3 regions of the Streptomyces noursei ATCC 11455 genome follow, and region 2 is predicted to be linked to each of the others. Evidence: riboswitches for the same ligand, from Rfam matches in the RefSeq annotation. Region 2 holds a riboswitch; each other region holds the start of a gene.

Region 1 (5,252 bases), 1.9 Mb from region 2:
ACTGAACGAGGACGGGGCGGCCGGGCGTACCCCACGGGCGGCCGACGGAAAGTATCGGAAGCACACCGCCCGGGGCGCCCCGTGCCGGGCCTCCCCTGCCGCCCCGTCGCCCCGTTTTCTCGTCGCCCCGTTTTCTCGTTCTTCTCGCCTTCTCGAACGGGCCCCACGGTCGTCTCCTCGAACAGGCCCTACGGCCGCAGCCCGGCGCAGACGGTGCGCACATAGCGGTGCCAGTCACCGGCGCCGTTGCGGATCACCGCGGCCAGTCCGCACACCGCCATCACCACGTCCTCCACCTCGGCGTCCGCCCGGACCGACCCCTCCTCCTTGCCGCGGGCGAGGAGTTGGGCGGCGACCCCCTCGGCGCGCTCCCGGCCCTCGCCGGCCGGTTCGGTGGAGCCGAACGCCGCCTCGATCGCCGCGGAGAGCCCGCGCTCGGCGTCGAGCACCTCCCCGATGTGCGTGAGATAGGCGGCCAGCCCCTCGGCGGCGGTCGGGCACGCCAGGCAGCGGCTGCGCCCGAACTCCACGATCTCCGCCTGCCGTTGCTCCCCCACGGCGGCGATCAGCGCGGCCCGATTGGGGAAGTGCCGGTAGACCGTCCCGATCCCGACGCCCGCGGCACGTGCGATCTCGGGCATCTGTGCCTCGTCGCCGTGCGCCCGCAGCATCTCCCGTGCGGCGTCCAGCACCCGGCCGCGATTGCGCTCGGCGTCGGCGCGCGGCCGGCGCTGCGGGGCAGGAGAGCTGGCGGAGGCGGCGGTACGGGGCACACCGCCGATGCTACTGGCCGCACACCGGGCGGAATCGGACGACGTCCGGCGGGCCGGGCCGGTTGCCCGGCGCCGACCCCGCCCCATCAGGCACGATGGACCCATCATGAACCTCGACGACCTCGCGGCCCGGGCCCGCCGGCTCGCCGCTTCCGCGACGCCCGGCCGGCGCCGGCTGCTCGGCATCGCCGGGCCTCCGGGCGCCGGCAAGTCCACCCTCGCCGCCTGGCTGGCGGCGGAGCTGACCGGCCAGGCGGCGCTCGTCCCGATGGACGGCTTCCACCTCGCCGAGACGGAGTTGCGCCGCCTGGGCCGCACGGACCGCAAGGGGGCGCCGGACACCTTCGACCCGGCCGGTTACGCGGCCCTGCTGTCCCGCCTGCGCTCCCCCGAACCCGGCACACCCGTCTACGCCCCCGCGTTCGACCGCCGCATCGAGGAGCCGGTCGCCGGCAGCATCCCGGTGGCCCCGCACATCCCGCTCGTCATCACCGAGGGCAACTACCTCCTGCTGCACTCCGACCCCTGGGCGCGGATCCGCGAACTGCTCGACGAGGTCTGGTTCATGGAACTGGACGGCCAGGAGCGGGTGCGGCGGCTGATCGCCCGCCACGAGCGGTTCGGCCGCCTGCGCATCGACGCCGAGGATTTCGTCCGCACCTCCGACGAGGCCAACGCCCGCCTCGTGGCGGCCACCCGCCCCCGGGCCGACCTCGTCGTGACCTTCACCGAGGACGAGGCCCCGCCCCGGACGGACGACTGACCCGCCCGGACCCCACCGCCGCCGGTCCCGACGCGACCCCAACTCGGCTCCGCGCCGCACCCCTTCTCCTCGGCCGGGTATCAACACCCCTTCCAAAATGACATCATGGATGTCATCATGACAGCATGAGTGTCATCGAGGGGGATGCCGGCCATGGCGCCGGCCAGGGCATCGGCGCGGATTCCGATGCCGTCGACACCCGACGGACCGCCGACCCGCCGGCGGCGACCGAGGAGCTGTTGCACGACGTCATCCGGCGGCTGTGGCCGCTGCACCGGACGATCGTGCGCGCCGTGGAGCGGGAACTGGAAGGCACCGGCATGACCGCCGGCGAGCACGCCCTGCTCGACGCACTGCGCACCCACGGGCCGCGCACCGTCCCGCAGTTGGCGCGCTCCCTGGGCCTGGACCGACAGCCGGTGCAGCGCTGGGTGAACCACGCGGCGGATCTGGGCCTGGTCGTGACGGCCCCCAATCCCGCGCACCGCCGCTCGTCGCTGATCCGGCTCACCGACGAGGGCACCGAGGTGATGCGCGGGATACAGGACGCCGAGGCGGCGGAACTCCGCCGCGGGCTGGCCGACCTGTCGCCCGGGGAGGTCCGCACGGCGCTGCGGGTCCTGGATCGGCTCGGCGAGGAATTCCGGCACTTGGCGGACGGCTCGCGCGTTCCCCCGGAGGAAAGCGGCAATCCCGAAATGCCGGACGCCGCCGACCAGGAGGACGCACAGGCCGCGATACCGCCCGCACACGGGCACCGACCGCCGGCGCCCGCCCGACCAGCCGACCGCCCGACGCAGACAGAAGGCCCCGCAGCATGACCCACGACTTCCAGGCATGGTCCGAGATCGACAACGGCACCGTGCCGATCGCCGACGACGGCGAGCTGTTCTACGAGACGGCCGGCTCGGGACCTGCGGTGGTGCTGCTGCACGGCGGCATGCTCGACCAGCACATGTGGGACGAGCAGTTCTCCTGGCTGGTCAACTCCGGCCTGCGGGTGGTCCGTTACGACTCCCGCGGCCACGGCCTCTCCTCCACGGTGACGGGCGACTGGGCCAACCACGACGACCTGGCGGCCCTGCTGGACGCGCTCGACATACCGCGCGCCGTCCTCGTCGGCCTCTCGCACGGCTCCCGGGTCGCGCTGGACACCGCGCTCGCCCACCCGGACCGGGTCTCGGCCCTCTTCCTCGCCGCCCCCGGGGTCAGCGGTCGCCCCTTCACCGACCCCTTCGTCCTGGAGCACATCCGGGGGCAGGTCGCCGCGATCGGTGCACCGGACGGCGCGGAGCGCTATGTGGAGCACTTCCTCCGGATGTGGGTGGACGGGCCGTACCGCGCGCCGTCCGCCGTGCACCCCGGCTTCCGGGAGCGGATGCGTGCCTCCGCGAGCGCCAATGTCGAGGTGCACGCCGACGGTGTGGGCGCCGGCATGCCCCTGGAGGTCGGCGCCGCGGACCGCCTGGCCGAGATCAAGGTGCCGACCACCGTCCTCGACGGCGACCTCGACTCCACCGACATATCCGCCAACGCCCACGCCATAGCGCTACAGGTCCCCGGCGCCCGCCGCATCCGCGTCCCCGCCGCGGGCCATATGGTGAACCTGGAGAACACCCCGCTCTTCGACCAGGAATTGCACGCCTTCCTGTCGTCCCTGGCCCTCTGAGACGGCCCGTCCCGCCCCGGGCGAGGGCCCGGGGCGCCACCGGGCCGGCCCGCTGCCCTCGGCGCCCGCTAGAGTGACCGGGCCGTGGTGATCGGGAAGACCGGTGCAGGACCTTGTGTCCCAGGCCGGCGCGGCCCTCGCCACTGTGATCGGGGAGTTTCCACCCCTCTCCGTACGCGCCCGGTGCGCGTACGGCGCCACTGACCGCAGCCTGCGGCCGGGAAGGCGGGGCGGACGCGTGCACCCGTAAGCCAGGAGACCGGCCACGGCATCTCACGAACTGATCCACGAGGTGCTGGAGCGTGATGGCCGAATGGCCCTGTCCACGAATACCCCGGGAAATTCCCCCTCCCCCCGCGACGCGTCCCTCGGCGGCATATCCGGATCCACCGGTTCCTTCCGCTGGCAGCGTCGGGACACCGTCCGCACGGCCGGGCTGATGACCGTGATCGCCGTGCTGCACATCGTCGCCTTCGGCGTGCTGTTCCTGCTGGTCGTGCCGGGCCACTACACGGTCGGCAGCCAGGTGTTCGGTGCCGGCCTCGGCATCACCGCGTACACCCTGGGCATGCGGCACGCCTTCGACGCCGACCACATCGCGGCGATCGACAACACCACCCGCAAGCTGATGGCCGACGGCAAACGGCCGGTCTCGGTGGGCTTCTGGTTCGCCCTCGGCCACTCCAGCGTGGTCGTCGTGATGGCCGCGCTGGTGGCGGGCGGCGCCCAGCTCGCCGGCACGCTGATGAACGACAACTCCCGTACACACCAGGTGCTCGGCCTCGTCGGCACGACCGTCTCCGGCACCTTCCTCTACCTCATCGCCGCCCTCAACCTCATCGCCCTGGTCGGCATCCTGAAGGTCTTCCGGGCGATGCGGGCGGGCGCGTACGACGAGCAGGAGCTGGAGCGGCACCTGGATTCCCGGGGCTTCATGAACCGGATCCTGGGCCGTCTCACCAAGTCCATCAGCCGGCCCGGCCAGATGTTCCCGCTCGGTTTCCTCTTCGGCCTCGGCTTCGACACCGCGACCGAGGTGACGCTGATGGTGATGGCGGGCAGCGGTGCCGCGGCGGGCCTGCCCTGGTACGCGATCCTGTGCCTGCCGCTGCTGTTCGCCGCCGGGATGAGCCTGTTCGACACCCTGGACGGCACGTTCATGAACTTCGCCTACCAGTGGGCGTTCTCCAACCCGGTGCGCAAGGTCTACTACAACCTCACCATCACGGGCCTGTCGATCGCGGTCGCGTTCCTCATCGGCACCATCGAGCTGGTGACCGTCCTGCACGACAAGTTCGGGCTGGACGACCCGCTGACGGCCGGGATCTCCTCCCTCGACCTGGACAACGTGGGCTTCATCATCGTCGGCCTGTTCGTCGTGGTGTGGGCCGCGGCGCTGGCGTACTGGCGCCTGGGCGGCGTCGAGAAGCGCTGGACCGCCCGCACGGCGAACGCCCGGCCCGCCGACGACACCGTCCCGGCACCCCGCACCGGGGACACCGACACCCCGTCCCCCGACACCCCCTGAGCACCACCGCCCGTGGGATGCGGCCTCCCCCTCCCCCTTAACAAGGGACGGAGGGAAAGGCCGCACTCCACGGGCAGCACGCACACCGACAGCGCTCGTCCGCGCGACGCCTCAGGTGGCCGAGCCGGCCGCCGCTCCGGTCAGCAGGTCCGGGCCCCAGCGCTCCAGCGCCGCCGCCAGGTCGAGCGGCCGCAGCCGGTCCGCCACCTCCGCCCCCGGCCAGTCCTCCCGCGGCACCCGCCACATCACCTCGAACTCGTTGCCGTCCGGGTCCCGCGCGTAGAGCGACTTGGAGACCAGGTGGTCGCTGGTCCCCACCAGCGCGCCCCGCTCCCGCAGCCGTTCCGCGATCACCGAGAGATCGCCCAGCGTCCCGACCTCCCAGGCCAGGTGGTACAGCCCGATCCGGCCGCCCTCCGGCCCGGGCGCGTCCGGCCCCACCGCGAACAGCCCCAGATCGTGGTCGTTGTGCGAATCGGGCGCGCTCAGAAAGGCCGCCCGCCCCGGAATCTCCACGTC
Region 2 (5,252 bases):
GTTGATGATCCGGCCGCCGTCGCGCAGCCGCTTCAGCCCTTCCCGTACGACGAAGAACGGGGCACGGACGTTGACCGCGAAGACCTTGTCGAAGTCCTCCTCGGTCAGCGCGGGGAGGGCCGCCAGCATCCCGATGCCCGCGTTGTTGACGATGATGTCGACCGCGGGCCGCGCCTGGGTCCCGGGAGCGTGTTCCGTGATCCGTTCGTCGAAGGCCGACCAGAGGTCGGCGGCGTCGCCGTGGTGGCCCAACGGGGCGTGCAGCGCGACCGCCCGGCCACCGTCCTCGCGGATGCGCGCTACCACGTCGTCCGCCGCAGCCGCGTCGCGGGCGTAGGCCACGGCGACCACGGCCCCGTCGCGGCCGAGGCGTTCGGCGATGGCCCGCCCGATGCCCCGGCTGCCTCCGGTGACCAGGGCGATCTTGCCGTCGAGCGGGCGGTGGTGGCGGTGCTGCGTCATGGCGGATGGCTCCCTCTCACGTTGCGGGCGCTGCTGCGCGCGCTGGTGATCGGGACGTTAAAGCCTCACACGGATGTGAGAGTCAAACCGTCGCGCGCCTGACGGCGGAGTGCGCGGGCAGGAGGTGACCGGCGGGGCCTGGGCGGTATTTCGCTCGATCGCGCCGTGGCGGACCCGGTAGGTTCCCGCCGTGAGTGATGACGAGGAAACGGAGATCCGCCTCGCGGCGACGGCGGACGCGGCGGCGATCGCCCACATCCACATGGCCTCCCGCGCGGCGGCGATGCCGTACCTGCCGGCGCAGAAACGGGGTCACGAGCAGGTGACCCGATGGTTCGAGCAGGTCGTCCTCACGACGTGCCGGGTGTGGGTGGCGGTGCGGGGGACGGAGATCCTCGGCTACGCCGCCCTCGAAGGCGACATGCTCGAACACCTCTATCTGCGGCCCGAGTTGCGCCGCCGAGGCATCGGCACCCTGCTGCTCGACGAGGTCAGACGGCACAGTCCGGACGGGCTGTCACTGCACGTCTTCCAGCAGAACACCCAGGCCCGCGCGTTCTACGCACGCCATGGCTTCCATGTGCTCGACACCAGCGACGGCGACCGCAACATGGAGAACCTGCCCGACATGACCCTGCGCTGGCCCGGGCGGTGACCAGGTGCCGAGGGTGGGGAGGGGGTCGGGGAGGGGCGCACGACTCCCCTCCCCGACCAAGCGGTCCCGGTGTCAGGAGGTCGGCAGCTCCGCACGGACCGTGCGGGCCGCGGCCACCAGGCTCTCCAGGGAGGCCCGCACCTCGGGCCAGTCACGGGTCTTGAGCCCGCAGTCGGGGTTGACCCACAGGCGTTCGGCGGGGATGGCCCGCAGGCCGGTGCGCAGCAGGTCCGCCGCCTCCGCCGGGCTCGGCACGCGCGGGGAGTGGATGTCGTACACGCCGGGTCCGGCCTCGCGCGGGTAGCCGTGGGCGGCCAGCTCCCGGGCGACCTGCATATGGGACCGGGTGGCCTCCAGGCTGATCACGTCCGCGTCGAGGTCGTCGATGGCCTGCACGATGTCGCCGAACTCGGCGTAGCACATGTGGGTGTGGATCTGGGTGTCCGGGCGCACCCCGCTGGTGGACAGGCGGAAGGCATCGGTGGCCCACGCCAGGTACGCGGGGCGGTCGGCGGCGCGCAGCGGCAGCGTCTCGCGGAGCGCCGGCTCGTCCACCTGGATCACCGATGTGCCGGCCGCCTCCAGGTCGGCGACCTCGTCGCGCAGTGCCAGGGCGACCTGGCGCGCGGTCCGCGCCAGTGGCTGGTCGTCGCGGACGAAGGACCAGGCGAGCATGGTGACGGGACCGGTGAGCATGCCCTTGACGGGGCGTTCGGTCAGTGACTGGGCATAGGTCGTCCAACGGACCGTCATGGGCTCGGGACGGGAGATGTCACCGGCCAGCACCGGCGGGCGGACGTAGCGGGTGCCGTAGGACTGCACCCAGCCGTGCCGGGTGGCGAGATAGCCGGTGAGCTGCTCGGCGAAGTACTGGACCATGTCGTTGCGTTCGGGCTCGCCGTGCACCAGGACGTCCAGCCCGGCCTTCTCCTGGAAGGAGACGACCTCCTGGATCTCGGCCCTGATCCGCTCCTCGTAACCGGCGGTGTCGATCCGGCCGGCCCGCAGGTCCGCGCGGGCGGCGCGCAGTTCGTCGGTCTGGGGGAAGGATCCGATGGTGGTGGTCGGCAGCAGCGGCAGGCCGAGGTGGGTGCGCTGGGCGACGGTCCGCTGGCCATATGCCTGGGAGCGCCGGACGTCGGCCTCGGTGACGGCCGCGACGCGGGCCCGCACGGCCGGGTCGTGGGTGAGGACCGAATTGGCTCGGGAGGCCAGGTCGGCGCGGTTCGCGGCGAGTTCGGCGGCGATGGTGTCGGTGCCCTGCGACAGGCCGCGGGCCAGGGTCACCAGCTCCGTGGTCTTCTGCCTGGCGAAGGCCAGCCAACGGGCGATCTGCGGGTCGATGTCCCGCTCCAGGGCGGCGTCCAGCGGCACGTGCAGCAGGGAGCAGGACGCCGCCACATCGACCCGGTCGGCGAGGCCGAGCAGGGTGCCGAGGGTGGCCAGCGACTTCTCCAGATCGTTGATCCAGATGTTGCGGCCGTTGACCACGCCCGCCACCAGGCGCTTGCCCGGCAGTCCGCCGACGGCCGCCAGCGCGTCGAGGTTGGCCGCGGCCGCGTCGGTGAAGTCGAGCGCCAGTCCGTCCACCGGAGCCTTGGCCAGTACGGGCAGGGCATCGCCGAGCCGGTCGAAGTACGACGCGACCAGCAGTTTCGGGCGGTCGGTACGGGTGCCCAGTTCGCGGTAGGCCCGTGCGGCGGCGTTCAGGTCGGCCGGGGTGCGGTCCTGCACCAGGGCGGGCTCGTCGAGCTGCACCCACTCCGCGCCCGCCGCCCGCAGGTCGGCGAGGACCTGCGCGTAGACCGGCAGCAGCCGGTCGAGGAGGGTCAGCGGCTCGAAGTCGGCGGCCACGCCTGGGGCGGGCTTCGACAGCAGGAGGTAGGTGACCGGGCCGACCAGCACCGGCCGGGCCGTCAGCCCGAGCGCGAGGGCCTCCTCGAACTCGGCCACCTGCTTTGCGGAGTCGGCGGCGAAGACGGTGTCGGGGCCCAACTCCGGCACGAGATAGTGGTAGTTGGTGTCGAACCACTTGGTCATCTCCAGCGGCGCGACGTCCTGCGTGCCGCGCGCCATCGCGAAGTAGCCGTCGAGGGCGTCGGCCGCGACGGCGGCGCGGTGGCGGTCCGGGACGGCACCGACCATGACGCTGGTGTCCAGCACATGGTCGTAGTACGAGAAGTCACCGGTGGGCACCTCGTGGATGCCGGCGTCGGCCAGTCGCCGCCAGTGGGCACGGCGCAGGGTGCGGGCGGTCTCCGTCAGGGCGTCGGCGGTGACCTTGCCCTTCCAATAGCCCTCGACGGCCTTCTTCAGTTCCCGGTGCCGGCCCTGGCGGGGGTAGCCGTACACGGTGGCCCGTGCTGCCGCGGCTGCGGGCTTCGCTGTCACGGAACTCTCCTTCGCGAAATGGTCTCCTGAAACGTCCCGGCGAGGGAACGAGGAGCGCGAAGGGATGACGAACCGGGCGGATCCACGGTGCGCTCGCGACGCACGTGTCCGCCTGGTATGTACGCCGACCCGCCCTCGAGGTCACCGGGATGTCCGTGTACGCAGGGGCGCACACGGGCAACGGGCAGGTCTTCGGACTCGCGGGCGCGCCTGCCGGAGTCTTCCGGCGGGCACCTACTGGCCGTCGCTTCCCGGATCCGCGGCCCGGATCCAGTGCGTATGACGGCGGTCGTTCCCACTCACCGCTGCGGGGCAGTCCCGGATTCCCACCGGGTTCCCTCTTGCGACGCTCCCGTCTGGCGGACGGGGCGAACCTGTTGCCCGGCCAGCGTAGAACGCCGTCCCCCTGACGGTCACCCATGTTCAGATGCCGGACTATGAGATGAGACACAGGTGGCGCAGGGTTCGGCCGCGGCGGGGCGCGGCGCGACCCCCGGAGCACCGGTCCGCACGCGTCGCCGCGCGCCCGCCCTCGCCGGCGCCCCTTTCCCCTCCCCGCGTCCTCCGGTCCCGAAGTACTTCGATATCGATGGGGACGGCACCGCCGTGGACGCGGGGCAGGAATCCAGGAATTCCAAGGAAGCGGCAGCAGGGGCGAAAGGCACGCCCCACAGCGTGCCAATTCGGCACGGAAAGGGGCTGGTCACAGAGGAGATGGGTGGTTTTGCAGAGCAGTTCACCGACGGGCGCGGGCGGCGACTCGCGGGGAGTGGAAGTTTCCGGAGAATGCCTGGGATGTCGGCGATGACCAGCTGACTTGCCCATCCGTTCGCGAGCGGAGACCGGCATGATCTAGCCCCCGTCGCCGATTGGCTTCAACTCACCTATTTCCACTAAAGTTTGGGGTGCACCGCACAGGAAAGGGGCGCAAAAATGGCCGTCAAGGAAACCATCCAGGTTGATGAGTCGCAGAAGGATGAGCCGGGTGTTCAGGAGGTAATCACTCCTGTTCCGGTCGGCAACCAGATTGTCAAGAAGGCGACTTACTGGCAGTCGATTCTCCAGGACGACCTCAATCCCGAGGTGACGGACGGCGTCACGCCGATCCGGTTCGCCGTCCCCGAGATGGTCGACGAGGAATACGAGACCGAGGAGTCGAACGAGGACGGCACCAAGAAGATCGCGATCCGTCAGGTTCTCGATCTCAAGTGGTACGAGGCCGACCTCGGCGCCGAGAACGTGGCCAAGCTCCAGGAAGCGGTCAAGCCCTTCGTGGCCGTCGCCCGCGCCTCCGAGGCTCCCACGTCGAAGCCGGCACGCAAGAAGCGCGCGGCCAAGTAAGGAAGCAACGCCCCCTCCGACGAGGGGGCGTTCACGTCCGTACGACCGGGCGCGATCACTACGGCGCCTGCGCGGCCCCTGCCGGCGCACCGCACACGGGCGGGCCGGTCCGGGCCGGGGCGGGGTCCTCGTCCGGGCTGCCCGCTTCGGTGGCCGTCTCCTCGTCGGTCTCCCCCGGGTGCATGATCTGGACGTCCCGCAGCAGCCCGTCCACCAGGTCGTCCAGGTCGAGGCGCTTCTCCACCGACCGCAGGTCGGCCAGGCCGGCCCGGAGGGTGACCCGGGGCGGTGCGAGGAGCTTGCAGCAGTCCTCGTCGGGCAGTACGGAGATCTGTTCGGTGCCGATGGACCGGGCTTCGTCGATGATCTCCTGCTTCTCCCAGCCGATCAGCGGGCGCAGCAC
Region 3 (5,252 bases), 4.8 Mb from region 2:
CATCCAGGCCGTGCTGGACGTGATGGGGGTCGGCGGCGGCGAGCACGCCAACTGGTTCGTCAAGGACCTGCCGCTGCTGATCGCGTTCGCCGTGCTGGCCGCGTACACCTACTCCTCGGGCCTGCGGGCGCCCGCGCTGATCGCGTTCGTCAAGGACGGGCTGATCTACCTCGTCATCGTGGTGGCGATCATCTACATCCCGATCAAGCTGGGCGGCTTCGGCGAGATCTTCCACTCGGCCAAGGAAACGCTCGCCGTGCACGGGCCGACCGGCAAACCGCGCGGTGAACTGGCCAGCGGCCCCAACGCGCAGTGGGCGTACGCGACGCTCGCGCTCGGCTCGGCGCTGGCGCTGTTCATGTACCCGCACTCGATCACCGCGACGCTCTCCTCGCGCAGCCGCAACGTCATCCGCCGCAACACCACGATCCTGCCGCTCTACTCCCTGATGCTGGGCCTCCTCGCGCTGCTCGGCTTCATGGCGATCAAGGCCGGCACGGACACCCGGGGCAATGCGCAGTTGGCGATCCCGCAGCTCTTCGCGGACATGTTCCCCAGCTGGTTCGCCGGGGTGGCGTTCGCCGCGATCGGCATCGGCGCGCTGGTGCCCGCGGCGATCATGTCGATCGCCGCCGCCAACCTCTTCACCCGGAACGTCTACAAGGACTTCCTCAAGCCCACCGCCACGCCCGAGCAGGAGCACAAGGTCGCCAAGCTGGTCTCCCTGCTGGTCAAGGTCGGAGCGCTGGTCTTCGTCCTCACCATGGACAAGACCGTCGCGATCAACTTCCAGCTGCTGGGCGGCATCTGGATCCTGCAGACCATGCCGGCGCTGGTCGGCGGCCTCTTCACCCGGTGGTTCCACCGCTGGGCGCTGCTGGCCGGCTGGGCGATCGGCATGGTCTACGGCACCCTCGCCGCGTACGGGGTGGCCAGCCCGACCCAGAAGCACTTCGGCGGCTCCAGCGCGGAGATCCCCGGGATCGGCGAGATCGGCTACATCGGCCTCACCGCGTTCGTGCTGAACGTGGTGGTGACGGTCGTCCTGACGGTCGTCCTCAAGGCCCTCAAGGCCCCTGAGGGCACCGACGAGACCTCCCCCGACGACTACACCGCCGACCTCGGCGACAAGGGCGTCGTCGCCGACCTGCCGCCGGCGACGACGGGTGCGCCGGCGGGGCACTGAGGCGCGCCGACACCTACGGTCGAGGGCCGCCGCGCTCCCCCAGGGGCGCGGCGGCCCTCCGCCGTGCAGGGGACGCACGCGGCCGAGGGGGCAGTCCGTCAGCCGCCGGGTGTCGAACGCCCTGCCCACCGGTGACGGGAGGGAGAGCGGATCGCCGGGCGGGGTCATGGAACCTTCTCCTTCCGGAGAGCTGCGGAGTGGCGGAGCGGAGACCTCTGACACCGACCATAACGACGGCCACTGACAGTGACGACCGCACTCAACGACCCGGCCGCACACGCCCGTTGGCTCGGTCACACTGGCCCCATGGACATCACGATCAGACCCGTACGCCAGGCGGAGTTCGAGACGGTCGGGGAGCTCGTGGCGGAGGTGTATCTGGCCGAGGGGTTGCTGCACGGCGGGGCGCACGATCCGTACGCGGCGGAGCTGCGGAAGGTGGCGCACCGCGCGGAGCACGCCGAGGTGCTGGTGGCCGCGGACGGGGTGGACGGGGCGGTGCTGGGCGCGGTGACGTTCGCGGCGCACGGCAGCCCGTACGCGGAGTTGGCCGGGCCCGGGGAGGGCGAGTTCCGGATGCTGGCGGTGCGGCCCGAGGGGCGCGGGCGCGGCATCGGGGAGGCCCTGGTGCGGGCCTGTCTGACGCGGGCGCGGGCGCTGGGGCTGCGCGGGATGGTGCTGTCGAGCCAGCAGCACCTGCTGCCGGCGCACCGGCTCTACCGGCGGCTGGGGTTCGCGCGGGCGGCCGAGCGGGACTGGGCCCCGGTGCCCGGTCTCACGCTGTGGGCGTTCGCCCGCGAGCTGACCTGAGCGGCGTTCCGGCGGGCTCCGAGCCGCCTTCGGGCGGGCCGCCGGCGGGATTTCGGCGGGGTTCCGAGGCGTTTCGGAGGGGATCCGGGCGAGTCGGCGCTTCGTACACCTGGGGGAATGGTATGAGGCGGCGACACAAGATGTGGGGGTGCGTGCGGGGAGCGACACAAGATGTATGCTCGTCCTCGCTGTCGCCGCAGGGGAATCCGGTGCGAATCCGGAACTGTCCCGCAACGGTGTGCGAGCGCGGACCACGGCCCTTTCCCCAAGGGCCGGTCGAGCGCTCCCGAGTCCGAGGACCTGCCGACGGTACGCCCGCACCGCCATCGGTGCGGCGTCGATACGTCCGGGCCCCGAGGGATGGGCAGATGGACGCCGCGCGGCCGACCCGCGCACCCCCGGTTCGCCGCGGGGTGCCCCCTGCCCGCACGGCTCCCGTCATGCCGCCACCCCTCCCGGCCCCCGCCGAGTGAGGGAGAGCATCAGGTGACCATCGCGCCAACGGAGCCAGCGTCAGACGCCGAGGTCGTGCAGCCCGTGGTGGCCGCGCCTCCCGCGCACGCGGACGGGCCGGGCACCGCCCTGCTGCGGACGCTGACCGAGCTGACCGCGGACCTGACCGCGACCGACCCCGGCAAGGTGGCCGCCGCCGCGCTGCGCGGCCGGCACCCCGGGTCCGACGAGGCCGAGTTGCGGGCGCTGGCCACCGAGGCCGCGGCCGGGCTGATCGCCGACGAGCCGCAGTACTCCAAGCTCGCCGCGCGGCTGCTCACCCTCGCCGTCGCCGAGGAGGCCGCCGGTCAGGGCGCCACCTCCTTCTCGGCGTCGATCGCGGTCGGCCACCAGGAGGGGCTGATCGCGGACGTCACCGCCGCGTTCGTCGACACCCACGCCGAGCGGCTGGACGCGCTGGTCGACAGGGCACTGGAGGCCGGCGCCGACGACCGGTTCGGGTACTTCGGGCTGCGCACCCTGCACTCGCGCTATCTGCTGCGGCACCCCACCACCCGCAAGGTGATCGAGACGCCCCAGCACTTCCTGCTGCGGGTGGCCTGCGGGCTCGCCGAGGACGACTCGGCGCGGGCGCTCGCGGACGTCGCCGAGCTGTACCGGATGACCAGCACGCTCTCCTACCTACCGTCCTCCCCCACGCTCTTCAACTCCGGCACCCGCCACCCGCAGATGTCCTCCTGCTATCTGCTGGACTCCCCGCTGGACGAGCTGGACTCCATCTACGACCGCTACCACCAGGTGGCCCGGCTCTCGAAGCACGCCGGCGGGATCGGCCTGTCGTACTCCCGGATCCGCGCCCGCGGTTCGCTGATCCGCGGCACCAACGGGCACTCCAACGGCATCGTGCCGTTCCTGCGCACCCTGGACGCGTCGGTGGCCGCGGTCAACCAGGGCGGCCGCCGCAAGGGCGCGGCCTGCGTCTACCTGGAGAGCTGGCACGCCGACATCGAGGAATTCCTGGAGCTGCGGGACAACACCGGCGAGGAGGCCCGCCGGACCCACAACCTCAACATCGCGCACTGGATCCCGGACGAGTTCATGCGCCGGGTGGAGGCGGACGCGGACTGGTCGCTGTTCTCCCCCTCGGACGTGCCCGAGCTCGTCGACCTGTGGGGCGAGGAGTTCGACACCGCCTACCGGGCGGCGGAGGCCGCGGGCAAGGCCCTCAAGCAGGTGCCGGCCAGGGTGCTGTACTCCCGGATGATGCGCACCCTGGCGCAGACCGGCAACGGCTGGATGACGTTCAAGGACGCCGCCAACCGCACCGCCAACCAGACCGCCGAGCCCGGCCGGGTCGTGCACTCCTCCAACCTGTGCACCGAGATCCTGGAGGTCACCGACGACGGCGAGACCGCGGTCTGCAACCTGGGGTCGGTCAACCTCGCGGCCCACCTGGGCGCCGAGGGCGAGATGGACTGGGAGCGGCTGGACGCCACCGTCCGCACCGCCGTGACCTTCCTCGACCGGGTCGTGGACATCAACTTCTACCCGACCGAGCAGGCCGCCGCCTCCAACTCCCGCTGGCGGCCGGTCGGTCTGGGCCTGATGGGCCTGCAGGACGTCTTCTTCCGGCTGCGGCTGCCGTTCGACTCGGCCGAGGCCCGGGAGCTGTCCACCCGCATCTCCGAGCGGATCATGCTGGCCGCCTACGAGGCGTCCGCCGACCTCGCCGAGCGGCACGGCCCGCACGCGGCCTGGTCCGCGACCCGTACGGCGCGCGGCGTGCTGCACCCGGACCACTACCCGAACGCAGAGCCGCGCTGGGCGGACCGCTGGACGGCGCTGCGCACCCGGATCGCCGCGACCGGGATGCGCAACTCGCTGCTGCTGGCCATCGCGCCGACCGCCACCATCGCCTCCATCGCCGGCGTCTACGAGTGCATCGAGCCGCAGGTCTCCAACCTCTTCAAGCGCGAGACGCTGTCCGGTGAGTTCCTCCAGGTCAACACGTACCTGATCGAGGAGCTCAAGGAGTTGGGCCTGTGGGACGCGCGGACCCGGGACGCGCTGCGGGAGGCCAACGGCTCCGTCCAGGAGCTGGCCTGGATCCCCGAGGACGTCCGGTACCGCTACCGCACGGCCTGGGAGATCCCCCAGCGCGCCCTGATCGACATGGCCGCGGACCGCACGCCGTACCTGGACCAGAGCCAGTCGCTCAACCTCTTCATGGCGTCGCCGACCATCGGCAAGCTCAGCTCGATGTACGCCTACGCCTGGAAGCGCGGCATCAAGACCACGTACTACCTGCGCTCGCGGCCGGCGACCCGGATCGCCCAGTCGGCCCGCGCCGCGTCCGTCCCCGCACAGCTGCCGGTGGCCGACCCCGAGGCGGTCGCCTGCTCCCTGGAAAACCCCGAGTCCTGCGAGGCATGCCAGTAATCATGACCACTGCACCCGAGAAGAACGCCGGCGCCGCCCACACCGTCACCACCGGCGGCCGCAAGAACCTCCTCGACCCGGGGTTCGAGCTGACCCTGCGCCCCATGCGCTACCCGGACTTCTACGACCGCTACCGGGACGCGATCAAGAACACCTGGACCGTGGAGGAGGTCGACCTCCACTCCGACGTCGCCGACCTCGCCAAGCTCTCCCCGGGCGAGCAGCACCTCATCGGCCGTCTGGTGGCGTTCTTCGCCACCGGCGACTCGATCGTGGCCAACAACCTCGTCCTGACGCTGTACAAGCACATCAACTCCCCCGAGGCGCGGCTCTACCTGAGCCGTCAGCTCTTCGAGGAGGCGGT

Evidence for each region. A riboswitch is a leader RNA that binds a small molecule or an ion and turns the genes downstream of it on or off. The one in region 2 is predicted to bind cobalamin.
Region 1: another riboswitch for cobalamin. It lies ahead of nicT (Nickel transporter NicT); the one in region 2 lies ahead of metE (5-methyltetrahydropteroyltriglutamate--homocysteine S-methyltransferase).
Region 3: another riboswitch for cobalamin. It lies ahead of SNOUR_RS14625 (ribonucleoside-diphosphate reductase subunit alpha); the one in region 2 lies ahead of metE (5-methyltetrahydropteroyltriglutamate--homocysteine S-methyltransferase).

The regions. Positions count from the first base shown of each region.
Region 1 covers NZ_CP011533.1:6,432,073-6,437,324, reverse strand. The annotation lists gene SNOUR_RS27325 (methyltransferase) at 1-5, shown strand, start outside; gene SNOUR_RS27320 (TetR/AcrR family transcriptional regulator) at 189-773, opposite strand; gene SNOUR_RS27315 (nucleoside/nucleotide kinase family protein) at 880-1,536, shown strand; gene SNOUR_RS27310 (MarR family winged helix-turn-helix transcriptional regulator) at 1,662-2,357, shown strand; gene SNOUR_RS27305 (alpha/beta fold hydrolase) at 2,354-3,205, shown strand; cobalamin riboswitch at 3,274-3,487, shown strand; gene nicT (Nickel transporter NicT) at 3,519-4,733, shown strand; gene SNOUR_RS27295 (VOC family protein) at 4,845-5,252, opposite strand, start outside.
Region 2 covers NZ_CP011533.1:8,326,293-8,331,544, reverse strand. The annotation lists gene SNOUR_RS35565 (SDR family oxidoreductase) at 1-462, opposite strand, end outside; gene SNOUR_RS35560 (GNAT family N-acetyltransferase) at 653-1,117, shown strand; gene metE (5-methyltetrahydropteroyltriglutamate--homocysteine S-methyltransferase) at 1,190-3,508, opposite strand; cobalamin riboswitch at 3,675-3,901, opposite strand; gene SNOUR_RS35550 (Lsr2 family protein) at 4,442-4,849, shown strand; gene thiI (tRNA uracil 4-sulfurtransferase ThiI) at 4,908-5,252, opposite strand, start outside.
Region 3 covers NZ_CP011533.1:3,530,511-3,535,762, forward strand. The annotation lists gene mctP (monocarboxylate uptake permease MctP) at 1-1,186, shown strand, start outside; gene SNOUR_RS14620 (GNAT family N-acetyltransferase) at 1,493-1,996, shown strand; cobalamin riboswitch at 2,166-2,318, shown strand; gene SNOUR_RS14625 (ribonucleoside-diphosphate reductase subunit alpha) at 2,483-4,888, shown strand; gene SNOUR_RS14630 (ribonucleotide-diphosphate reductase subunit beta) at 4,891-5,252, shown strand, end outside.